DNA from 2 places in the Serratia sp. Res13-Sevr-LER1-36-b genome. Region 1 is predicted to be linked to the other one. Evidence: riboswitches for the same ligand, from Rfam matches in the RefSeq annotation. Region 1 holds a riboswitch; the other holds the start of a gene.
The links. A riboswitch is a leader RNA that binds a small molecule or an ion and turns the genes downstream of it on or off. The one in region 1 is predicted to bind thiamine pyrophosphate.
Positions count from the first base shown of each region.

Region 2: linked by a shared signal. The riboswitch ahead of thiB (thiamine ABC transporter substrate binding subunit) and the one ahead of thiC (phosphomethylpyrimidine synthase ThiC) in region 1 are both predicted to bind thiamine pyrophosphate.

Region 1 is NZ_JADACK010000033.1:16,928-22,583, reverse strand. It holds gene nfi (deoxyribonuclease V) at 1-154, opposite strand, end outside; gene hemE (uroporphyrinogen decarboxylase) at 171-1,235, opposite strand; gene nudC (NAD(+) diphosphatase) at 1,273-2,040, opposite strand; gene IMQ33_RS20435 (Rsd/AlgQ family anti-sigma factor) at 2,142-2,657, shown strand; TPP riboswitch at 2,761-2,883, shown strand; gene thiC (phosphomethylpyrimidine synthase ThiC) at 3,001-4,944, shown strand; gene thiE (thiamine phosphate synthase) at 4,937-5,590, shown strand; gene IMQ33_RS20420 (HesA/MoeB/ThiF family protein) at 5,580-5,656, shown strand, end outside.
Region 2 is NZ_JADACK010000020.1:267,427-273,082, reverse strand. It holds gene thiQ (thiamine ABC transporter ATP-binding protein ThiQ) at 22-726, opposite strand; gene thiP (thiamine/thiamine pyrophosphate ABC transporter permease ThiP) at 713-2,320, opposite strand; gene thiB (thiamine ABC transporter substrate binding subunit) at 2,296-3,282, opposite strand; TPP riboswitch at 3,340-3,458, opposite strand; gene sgrR (HTH-type transcriptional regulator SgrR) at 3,496-5,157, opposite strand; gene sgrT (glucose uptake inhibitor SgrT) at 5,250-5,423, shown strand; gene IMQ33_RS15370 (sugar efflux transporter) at 5,573-5,656, shown strand, end outside.

The sequences.
Region 1 (5,656 bases):
TAGCAATGGCGGCGCGTGTTACCGCACCCTCTTGTTCAAAACCGACGTCCGCACCGGCGATAAACGTCGGTGGGTCTTGCAGAAAATCATCGTGACGAATGACTTCCCCGGCGCGCCTTAGCTGTTCGGCGCGCAGAGCCTGAGTATCAATCACAGCGTCTCCTTGCGGTTTAGCGGTGGTATTTGGCCGACAGCGCATGCACCGCTTCAACGAAGGCCCCGGCGTGTTCCGGTGGCACATCTTGATGAATACCGTGGCCAAGGTTAAAGACATGACCTTCGCCCTGGCCAAAACCGGCCAGAATGGTTTCCACTTCCTGGGCGATGCGTTCCGGTGCGGCATACAGCATGGAAGGATCCATATTCCCCTGCAGCGCGACTTTATCGCCCACACGGCGGCGCGCGTCGGCAATATCGGTGGTCCAATCCAGGCCCAGCGCATCGCAACCCGTGGCCGCCATCGCTTCCAGCCACTGACCGCCGCCTTTGGTGAACAGCGTCACCGGCACCCGGCGCCCGTCATTTTCACGCAGCAGGCCATCGACGATTTTATGCATATAGTGCAGTGAGAATTCGCGATAATCACGCCCCGTCAGCACGCCGCCCCAGGTGTCGAACACCATCACGGACTGCGCCCCGGCCTTGATCTGGGCATTGAGATACAGGATCACGCTGTCCGCCAGTTTATCCAGCAGCAAATGCAGCGTCTGCGGCTCGGCATACATCATTTTCTTCAGCTTGGTGAATGCCTTGCTGCTGCCGCCTTCGACCATATAGGTCGCCAACGTCCATGGGCTGCCGGAGAAACCGATCAGCGGCACTTCACCCTTCAATTCACGACGGATGGTGCGCACCGCGTTCATGACATAGCCCAGTTCATCTTCCGGATCGAATGCAGGCAGCTTCTCTACATCGGCACGGCAGGTGATTGGCGAAGAAAAACGCGGGCCTTCCCCGGTTTCGAAATAGAGCCCAAGCCCCATGGCATCGGGAATGGTGAGAATGTCGGAGAACAGGATGGCGGCGTCCAGCGCATAACGACGCAGGGGCTGTAATGTCACCTCGCAGGCCAGTTCGGCATTTTTGCACAGCGACATGAAATCCCCGGCCTGAGCACGGGTGGCTTTGTACTCTGGCAAATAACGACCGGCCTGGCGCATCATCCATACAGGGGTGAGATCCACCGGCTGGCGCAGTAGCGCACGCAGGTAGCGATCGTTCTTCAACTCATTCATTTCTTGGGCTCCCTTGATTATCTGCCGCCATTGTACATTATTCTGCCCGACACAGCGCCACGGTGTCCTCGATCAGGCGGCGCGCCACGGTACCAGGCGGTGGCAGCAGCGGCAGTTGGTCATAGCGATACCAGCCCGCATTGAGCAACTCTTTCGGATCGTGGCGCAGTTCACCGCCCTGATACTCGGCCATAAACGCCATCATCAGCGAATGAGGGAACGGCCAGGGTTGCGAGGTAACGTAGCGCAGGTTGGTAATGGCGATATTGCTCTCTTCCATCACTTCGCGCGCCACGGCCTGCTCCAGAGTTTCCCCCACCTCCACAAACCCCGCCAGCACGGTATGGATGCCGCCACGGTGGCGCACATGCTGTGCCAACAGGATCTCGTCATTGCGGCGGATGGCGACAATCACGCAAGGGGCAATCTGCGGGTAATAACGTTCGCGACAGTTATCACAAAGGCAGGCGCTTTCGGTACGGCTAAGGTGCATCTCATGACCGCAGTAGCCACAGAACCGGTGCGAGCGATAAAAGTCGGCCAGCTGTACGCCGCGCCCGGCCAGTTGGAACAGGCCACGATCGAGACTGAGCAGTTGCCGCACCGATCCCATCTCTTTCGGCATCGGTTGGCGCACCAGCCAGACCGGTGCCCCCTCCCATTCGCCAATTTGCCGAGCCGGCCGGCCTTGCAATGAAAATAGCGCGGCGGAACCAAACGGCAATTCACCGTTTGGTAACCAAATTTTGCTTTCATGGCTGACGATCCACCAGCCATTTTCGTTACCCGTTAATGCAAGTTCCATATGTTGTTGCACAACCTCTGCTTCACTGGCAATCTAGGAATGCTCTTTGTTACATTTTATTAACTTACCACTTTTTCTTTCTCTTACACACGGAGTCAATCATGCTAAACCGATTGGAAAGCCTGACTCAGCGCGTTGGTGGCAGTAATGAATTAGTCGATCACTGGTTGCAGGCACGCAAGCAACTGCTGGTTACCTACTGCAGTTTAGTCGGCATTAAACCCAACAAAGAAAAGCATACGCCGCTCAATGAAAAAGCGCTGGAGAACTTTTGCCAGAATCTGGTGGATTATCTTTCTGCCGGGCATTTTCACATTTATGACAAAATTATCAAACAAGTGGAAGGCTCCGCCAGCCCCAAGATGGCGCTAGCCACCAAGTTCTACCCAAAATTACAGGCCAATACCGAAGCCGTGATGGCGTTCCACGACCGCTACACCGAAGTCGTTATCGATCAGGACATGTGTGAAGAACTCAATCAGGCGCTGTCAGATATTGGCGAAGCCTTGGCATCACGTTTCGCCTTGGAAGATCAGTTGATCCAGCTGGCGGCAGAAACCTGGCAGCAGGGCCAACCGGGCACCACGAATACTGAATCTATGTCTCATCCAGCCTAATTATCCCCCAATAGATTTCAAGTGGTAGCCAGGCGGTCAACAACGCTACAGCTTGAAAGATGACGGGGAGGGCTTGTGGTTTTTGTTGACCCTCTTATACTGAGGGCTCTTGTCGGAGTGCCTAGCGCTGATTTTTCATCAAATTAGCCAGGCTGAGACCGTTAATTCGGGATCCGCGGAACCTGATCGGGTTAATACCCGCGAAGGGAACAAGAGTAATCTATCGCCATAGGCAAGATGCTCCCGCCAGGGGCTGTGCCTGCCTTACCGGCCACCATCATTACTCCCTCCGAACTCCAGACAAGCAATTTTCCACACATCACTCCACTGATAGGAATTTGCTATGTCTACCGTGAACCAACCTCGTGCCCGTAAACAACAGCGTGACCAAGCGCAAGATTTTATCGACTCTCTGCAAGGCGTTACCTTCCCCAACTCACAGCGGATCTATCTCGCGGGTTCGCGCAGCGATATCCAGGTACCGATGCGTGAGATCCAGCTCAGCCCGACGCTGATTGGCGGCAACAAAGACCAGCCCCAATATGAACAGAACGAAGCCATCCCGGTGTATGACACCGCAGGGCCGTATGGCGATCCGCTGGCGGTGCTCGACGTACATCGTGGCTTGGCCAAAGTACGAGCGGACTGGATCGCCGAACGTGCCGATACCGAAGCGTTAAGCGGCGTCAGTTCCGGCTTCACACAGCAACGACTTGCCGATGTTGGGTTAGACCATCTGCGCTTTGAGCACCTGCCGCGGCCCCGCAAAGCCTTGCCGGGTAAATGTGTTACGCAGTTGCATTACGCTCGCGCCGGTATTGTCACCCCAGAGATGGAATTTATCGCCATTCGCGAAAATATGGGCCGTGAGCGCATTCATGGTGAAGTGCTGCGCCACCAGCATCCCGGCCAGAGCTGGGGCGCAAATCTACCTGAGAACATCACGCCGGAATTTGTGCGCCAGGAAGTGGCCGCTGGCCGCGCCATCATCCCCGCCAACATCAACCACCCGGAATCCGAGCCGATGATTATTGGCCGTAATTTCCTGGTGAAGGTAAACGCCAATATCGGCAACTCGGCGGTCACCTCTTCGATTGAAGAGGAAGTCGAGAAGTTGGTGTGGTCAACCCGCTGGGGCGCTGACACCGTGATGGATCTCTCCACGGGCCGTTATATCCATGAAACCCGCGAATGGATCCTGCGTAACAGCCCGGTGCCGATTGGTACAGTGCCGATCTATCAGGCGCTGGAAAAAGTGAACGGCGTGGCGGAGAACCTGACCTGGGAAATGTTCCGCGATACCCTGCTGGAACAGGCTGAGCAAGGCGTAGATTACTTCACCATTCACGCCGGGGTGTTGCTGCGCTATGTGCCGATGACCGCCAAACGCCTGACCGGCATTGTCTCCCGTGGCGGCTCGATCATGGCGAAGTGGTGCCTGTCGCATCATCAGGAGAACTTCCTCTATCAGCACTTCCGCGAGATCTGCGAAATTTGCGCCGCTTACGATGTCTCGCTGTCACTCGGCGACGGCCTGCGCCCGGGCTCGATCCAGGATGCCAATGACGAAGCGCAATTCGCTGAGCTGCATACGCTGGGTGAACTGACCAAGATAGCCTGGGAATATGACGTGCAGGTGATGATCGAAGGCCCTGGCCACGTGCCGATGCAGATGATCCGCCGCAACATGACCGAGGAGCTGGAACATTGCCATGAAGCGCCGTTCTACACGCTGGGGCCATTGACCACCGATATCGCTCCGGGTTACGACCATTTCACCTCAGGGATCGGCGCGGCGATGATCGGCTGGTTCGGCTGCGCGATGCTTTGCTACGTGACACCGAAAGAGCATCTGGGGCTGCCTAACAAAGAAGACGTGAAGCAGGGGCTGATCACCTACAAGATCGCCGCTCACGCCGCCGACTTGGCGAAAGGCCATCCGGGCGCACAGATACGCGATAACGCCATGTCCAAAGCGCGCTTTGAATTCCGTTGGGAAGATCAGTTCAACCTGGCGCTGGATCCACAAACCGCCCGCGCCTATCACGACGAAACGCTGCCGCAAGAATCCGGCAAGATCGCCCACTTCTGCTCCATGTGTGGGCCGAAGTTCTGCTCGATGAAGATTTCCCAGGAAGTGCGTGACTATGCCGCCGCACAAGAGGCCGCCAAACCGATCGAAGTGCAACTGACCGGGATGGAGAAAATGTCGGCTGAATTCCGCTCACGCGGCAGCGAGCTGTACCACAGTGCGGCCAATTTGCAGGAGGAGATAAATAATGACTAACCTCACCTCTCCCTTCCCTGCAACACCGCACAAGCTGGGTTTATATCCGGTCGTCGACAGCGTTGAATGGATCGCCCGCCTGTTGGAGGCAGGCGTTACCACTATCCAACTACGTATCAAAGATCTGCCAGACGAGCAAGTGGAGGCCGATATTGCCGCCGCTATTGCCCTTGGCAAACGCTATCAGGCCCGGCTGTTTATCAATGATTATTGGCGGCTGGCGATCAAACATGGGGCCTATGGCGTACACCTGGGCCAGGAGGATTTAGACACCACCGATCTGGCGGCCATCCATCGGGCAGGACTGCGCTTGGGCGTTTCCACCCATGACGATGCCGAGCTGGCCCGGGCGATCGCCGTCAAACCTTCCTATATCGCACTGGGGCATATCTTCCCAACGCAAACCAAGGAAATGCCCTCTGAGCCGCAAGGCTTGGCCGAGTTGCAACGCCACGTCGCCGGATTACAGCAGTATCCAACAGTAGCCATTGGCGGGATCAGCATCGAGCGCGTCCCCGCCGTGCTGGCCTGCGGCGTTGGCAGCGTGGCCGTGGTCAGCGCCATCACCCAGGCATCAGACTGGCGCGCCGCTACGGCAACGCTGCTGCAACTGATTGAAGGCAAGGAGTCATGCGATGCTCAATGACCAAGAGTTCTTGCGCTACAGCCGGCAACTGCTGCTGGAAGACGTCGGCCCCGAGGGGCAGGAAAA
Region 2 (5,656 bases), on a different contig from region 1:
GCATAAAAAACGCGTGGTAGATCACGGTTTAACCGGAATACCCAGCACCTTGGCCTCCGGAGCGCTGCCGCTTACCAATGCCTGCGTCGGGCCGTCGTAATAAATCCGCCCATCCACGACCAGCAACGTACGCGGCGCGATGCGGGCGGCATCCTCAAGATTGTGTGAAACCATCAGCAGCGTGAGTTGGCGCTGGTCGCAGACGTTTTGCAGCAGTTGCAGCATCTCACTGCGCAGTGCCGGATCGAGTGCAGAGAAAGGCTCATCGAGCAGCAGGATCGGCTGCTGGCGGATCAGGCAACGCGCCAAGGCTGCCCGCTGCCGCTGCCCGCCGGAAAGCTGTGACGGCAGGCGCTGCAGATGCTCCTCCAACCCGACCTGTTGGGCAATCTGTGCTAGTTGTTCCTGCTGTGCGGCGGTTAGGCGCAGTCCAGGATCCAGCCCCAGGCCGATGTTTTGCTTGACCGTCAGGTGGGCAAACAGGTTGTTTTCCTGAAACAGCATCGACACCGGGCGTTTGGCTGGCGGCGAAGCGGTATGATCGCTGCCGTTGAGCCACAGTTTACCGCTGGCCGCCGGCAGAAAACCGGCGATCAGGCTGAGCAGGGTGCTTTTGCCTGCGCCGCTAGGGCCAAGCACCGCGACGTGTTCTCCCGGCTGAATGCGCAGGTCAAAACGCATCGGCAGGTGTTCGTACAGATAGGTCAGTTTTTCAAGCGTCAGCATGGCGGCCCGGTAAACGTTCAATCAGGGTAAACAGCAGGAAACAGAGCAGCAGTAGCAGCAGGGCAGTCACGGCCCCGTCGTTGCTGCGATATGCGCCAATCTGCTGATAGAGATAAAAAGGCAAGGTACGGAACTGCTCGTTGCCGAACAGTGCTACCACGCCGAAATCGCCAATCGACAGCACACAGGCAAAGGCCAAAGCCTGCGCCAGCGGGCGTTGCAACGCTTTCAGCTCGATCCAGCGCAGCCGCTGCCAGCCGTGGATATCCAGCGACAAGCATAGTGGATTATAACGCTCGGCCAGATCGCGCATTGGATTTTCCAGCACTTTTAGTGCGTAGGGTATCGCCATCAACGCATTGGTGAGGATCACCAGCGCATAAGGCGACTGCGGCAGTCCAGTGGTATCGCTCAGCAACAGAAAGAAACCGGTAGCCAGCACAATACCCGGCATCGCCAGGATCACCATGCCGCTCAGTTCCAGCGTTTGGCCCCAGGCGGCCCGTTGTCGCAGCTTCAGCTCACGGCTGCTCCATAGCAGCATCATGGTCAATACCACGCACAAAATGCCCGCGCCTAGTGCGATGCGTAGTGAGGTGAACAGGGCCTGCCAGAGAATGGGCTGTTGCAGCACGGTGACCAGCGTTTGGTTGGCACCGTCGATGATCACCGCCAGCAACGGAGGTAGCAGTAACAGTAGCGCAGCGACAATAAATAGCGTATCGCTAATGCGCCGCCCCAGACTGTCCTGCGGATCGCGCCAGCGCTGGGCGTGGGTATGGCCAACCGGCAGAGCCTGGCTCAAACGCTGGCTGAGCACCACCAGCCCCAGGCAGCAAGCCAGTTGGATCAGCGCCAGCAGCGCCGCGCGGCTGAGATCGTAGTCGTAACTCAAGGCCTGATAGATCGCCAGCTCTATGGTGGTGGCCTGTGGCCCGCCGCCCAACGAAAGCACGGTTGCAAAGCTGGCAAAACACAGCATAAACACCAGTGCGCCGCTGGGGAGGATCTGGCGGCGTAACGCAGGCCATTCCACAAAGCGGAACTGCTGCCAGCCGTTCATCCCCAGCTGTGCGGCCAGTTGGCGCTGCTCGGTGGGGATGTTCTCCAGCGCCTGTAGCAGAAGGCGGGTGGCCAGCGGCATATTAAAGAACAGATGCGCCAGCAGGATGCCTTGCAGGCCATAAGGCGAAAAACTGTAGTTCACGCCCAGCCAACCACAGAGCGTTGCCAGCCAGCCTTGCCTGCCGTAGACGCTCAGCATGCCAAATACAGCCACCAGCACCGGCAGCACCAGCGTCATGGCGCACAGCCGCAGCAGCAGGTTACGGCCAGGGAAGCGCCGCCGGTATAACGCTCGGGCCAGCCAGATGGCAGGCACCACCGAGATCACGGCAGAGAGTAGCGCCTGCCAAAAGGTAAAGCGCACTACATGCCACAGGTAGCTGTCTTGCCACAGGCTGCGCCAATCACTTTCTGGCGCATGACGCCACAGCGAGCCCATGGCCGCCAACGCGATCAGCAGGATCAGACCTGCGGCCATCAGCCCCGGCCATAACCAGCGGGGGATCAGTGGCTGACGGCAGTTTGCCATGCTCGGATCCAGTTACCACGCTGTTGTGCCACTTCCTCGGCGCTGAATTGCAATGCCGTTTGCGGCACGCTCATCTGTTCGAAACCGGCGGGCAGTTCCGTCTTGATCACCGGGTACATCCAGTTGCCTGTGGGAATGGTGTTCTGGAAGGCCGGGGAGACCATAAACTGCATGAAGCGCTCGGCCAGTTCTGGCTGTTTGCTGGCCTTTAGCTTGCCAGCGACTTCGATTTGCAGGTAGTGGCCTTCACTGAAGTTGGCCGCCGCATAGAGGTCTTTTTTCTCTTCGATCAGATGGTAGGCAGGGGAGGTGGTGTAGCTCAGTACCATGTCGCCTTCCCCTTTCAGGAACAGGCCGTAGGCTTCACTCCAGCCTTTGGTAACGGTGACGGTTTTCTTCGCCAACTGTTGCCAGGCAAGCGGTGCCTCGTCTCCATACACTTTCTGCATCCAGAGCAGGAGGCCAAGGCCAGGTGTGCTGGTGCGCGGATCCTGATAGATGATCTTCAGGGGGCGATCGCTGCTCACCAACTCTTTCAGGCTGGTCGGCGGGTTCTTCAGCTTGTCTTTGTTGTAGACGAAAGCAAAGTAGCCATAGTCGTAGGGAACGAAGGTCTGGTTGTGCCAGCCACCGGGAACCGTGAGCTTGCTAGTATCGACTTGGCTGGCGGAGAACAGATCCGTTTGCTGCGCGGCTTGCAGCAGGTTGTTGTCCAGGCCCAAAACCACGTCGGCGGCGCTGTTCTTGCCCTCCATTCTCAGGCGATTGAGTAACGACACGCCGTCTTCCAGCGCCACGAATTTCAATTCGCAGTCACATTCGGCCTCAAAGGCTTTTTTTACCGCCGGGCCAGGGCCCCAGTCGGCAGCGAAAGAGTCGTAGGTGTAGACCGTCAGCGTTGGCTTGGCCAGGACGGGCATCGCCGCTAGCAGTAATAAACAGGGCAGGTATTTTTTGACCACTTTGCACTCCTAATAGTAAAGGGGGCAAAGGTATCTGAGGACTGGGTTAACGAAGGTTAACGCGCCATGCTCAAATCCCTCCGCCGGTATTGACCGGATCAGGTTCGACGGGTGTGCTCTCAGCGGAAAACCGTTGGCCAAAAATTGGCGGGTTCTCCGCACCCCGTTGAGTCGGCGCTATTGTAGAGGCTTAGCGGCGTGGGTGAAAGGCGATTATGCTTCCGGTGGCGCAAACCAGGCAGATTTAAAATCGAACCAGCCGAGGGTATTCATCCGTACCCCACGCATACTGCGTTGACCATGCAGTTGCAGCCAGTGGTGGAATAACGGATGCAACTGATGGCTGCTGACCAGGCGCTGGCAAAACTCGGCCATGGACAGGCTGTTTTCCCGCCACTGAGCGGCATCCTGTGCGATATCTTCCGTCAGACAATGTTGTATCAACGGCAGTTCGTATAGCGTGGCAAACAGCGAAAACTCCAGCGGCAGGGTGAAGTTGGCGCTGCCTAACCACAGATCGCTTTGCGCCTTGCCCTTATGCCAGGCTTCATAATCCACGACCTGTACATTGAGTTTGATGCCCTGCTCGGCCAGCAGAGAGGCGATAGCCTGCTTGATTGCGTGGAACTCGGAGTGTTCGCTGTAGAAGGTCAGGGTCAATTCGGTTAAGCCTGCAGGCTTGGGTTGCTGCCCCAACACACGGTTATGTAACCAGCGCGGGAGAATGCCATAGGCCGGAGCCCAGTAACGCTGGTAGAGCGGCCCGGCGTGGCTCAGCAGTGCGATTGGGTTGATCAGTTCGCTTAGCCAACTGCGGATTTCCGGATCGGCCGCCAGTGCCGAACGCTGATCGAACAATAGAAAATAACAGCCTTCTTCGAGGCGGCTTTCCAGCTCGTTCCTACCGGTATCATCCCCCTGTAACTGGACGCCGGAGTGCGCCAGCTCTTCGGTGATTTCCGGTAATACCCAAATGTTGACCTCATCGATCAGGGCGCGATAGCCAAAGTAGTCGTCAAAGGCATGGATTTTCATCTGGCTTTGGTTGTTGTGTATCACGCGATAGGGGCCGGTGCCGATCGGATGGCGAGCAAAGTCCGGCAGGCTCTGCCATTCGCGCGGCAGGATCATGGCATGTACGCTGCTCAGCAACCAGGGCAGCCAGTAGTCCGGCGTGTGCAGATGTACATCGATGACATAGGGCGTAGGCGAGTCGATCCTGTCGATATGTGAAAATAGCGGCTGTGGGATCAGGCGGTTGAGCGACTGGATCACATCTTCCATTTCCAGCTCACGGCCATGGTGAAAATGGATCGCCGGACGTAGATAAAAACGCCAGTGCAAAGGAGTGATCGTTTGCCAATGATGCGAAAGATCGGGATCCAGTTCCCCGTTTTCCTCGTTTACCCGCGTCAGGCCGTTGAAAATCTGTCTTGCCAGGTGGGTTTCTGAACGGCGTAGTGCCGAGCCGGGCAACAGGTTATAAAGCTGACGATAGTAGAGCACTCGCAGGATATGTTTCCCCTGGCGGAAGCTGCGCCCCAGCTGGGAAAGCAGCATTTGGCGTACCACGTCTTTATCGCCCACCAGTTGGACCAGTTGGTCGATGCGATCCTGTTCCAGTAGTTCCTCGGCGCGTTGTTGTTGCAGTGCCAATCCGGTGTAGTGAAAGCTGAGCTGCGAACGCTTACCCCGGCCGGATTCGGCCTGCCAGGTCAGCCAGCCCTCGTGCTGCATGGCTCCCAGTAGCGAACGAACGTGGCGGCGGGAACAACTGAGCACCTCTGCCAACTCTTGCAGCGTGGTTTCGGTGGTTTGGCCATGGCAGCGTTGCCACAGGCGGATGAACTGTTGTTGCAGGCGTGAGGTGGACATAAAAGAGGAACTCTCTGGCATCAAGTCGTCAATTTATCTTTCCCTATATTACGCCGATAATGAGGGCAGTTGAATCAGCGGAGGGATAACAAATGACGGTTCTGTTAACTAAACAGTTTTATCAGCGTTATTTCACCGCGATCCGCCGCCAGCAGGCAGATTGGCTGCGGGTGGTACCTGAACAGGCGCGGCTGGAGATGCTGGCCCACTTGACCCAGTGGGACATCGCCACGCTGAGCGACAAGCAATACCGTGAGCGTATCTGACGTTCACCGCAAAAGTGTTTCTGAGTAATGGTGCTTTTCACCAGCCAGTGGGGTAACACCCACTGGCATTTTTATCTGCCGTCTTTACTTCCTTCGGCAATTTTCCTTCTGTAGCATAGCCTTCTTTATTTCTGGATAGGGATATCGCCATGAGTTTCAGACGCTGGTTGCCGCGCCGTTTTAATCCCGTTTTTGCCGCCTTCTTGTTGATAGCCTTCCTGACCGGCATTGCC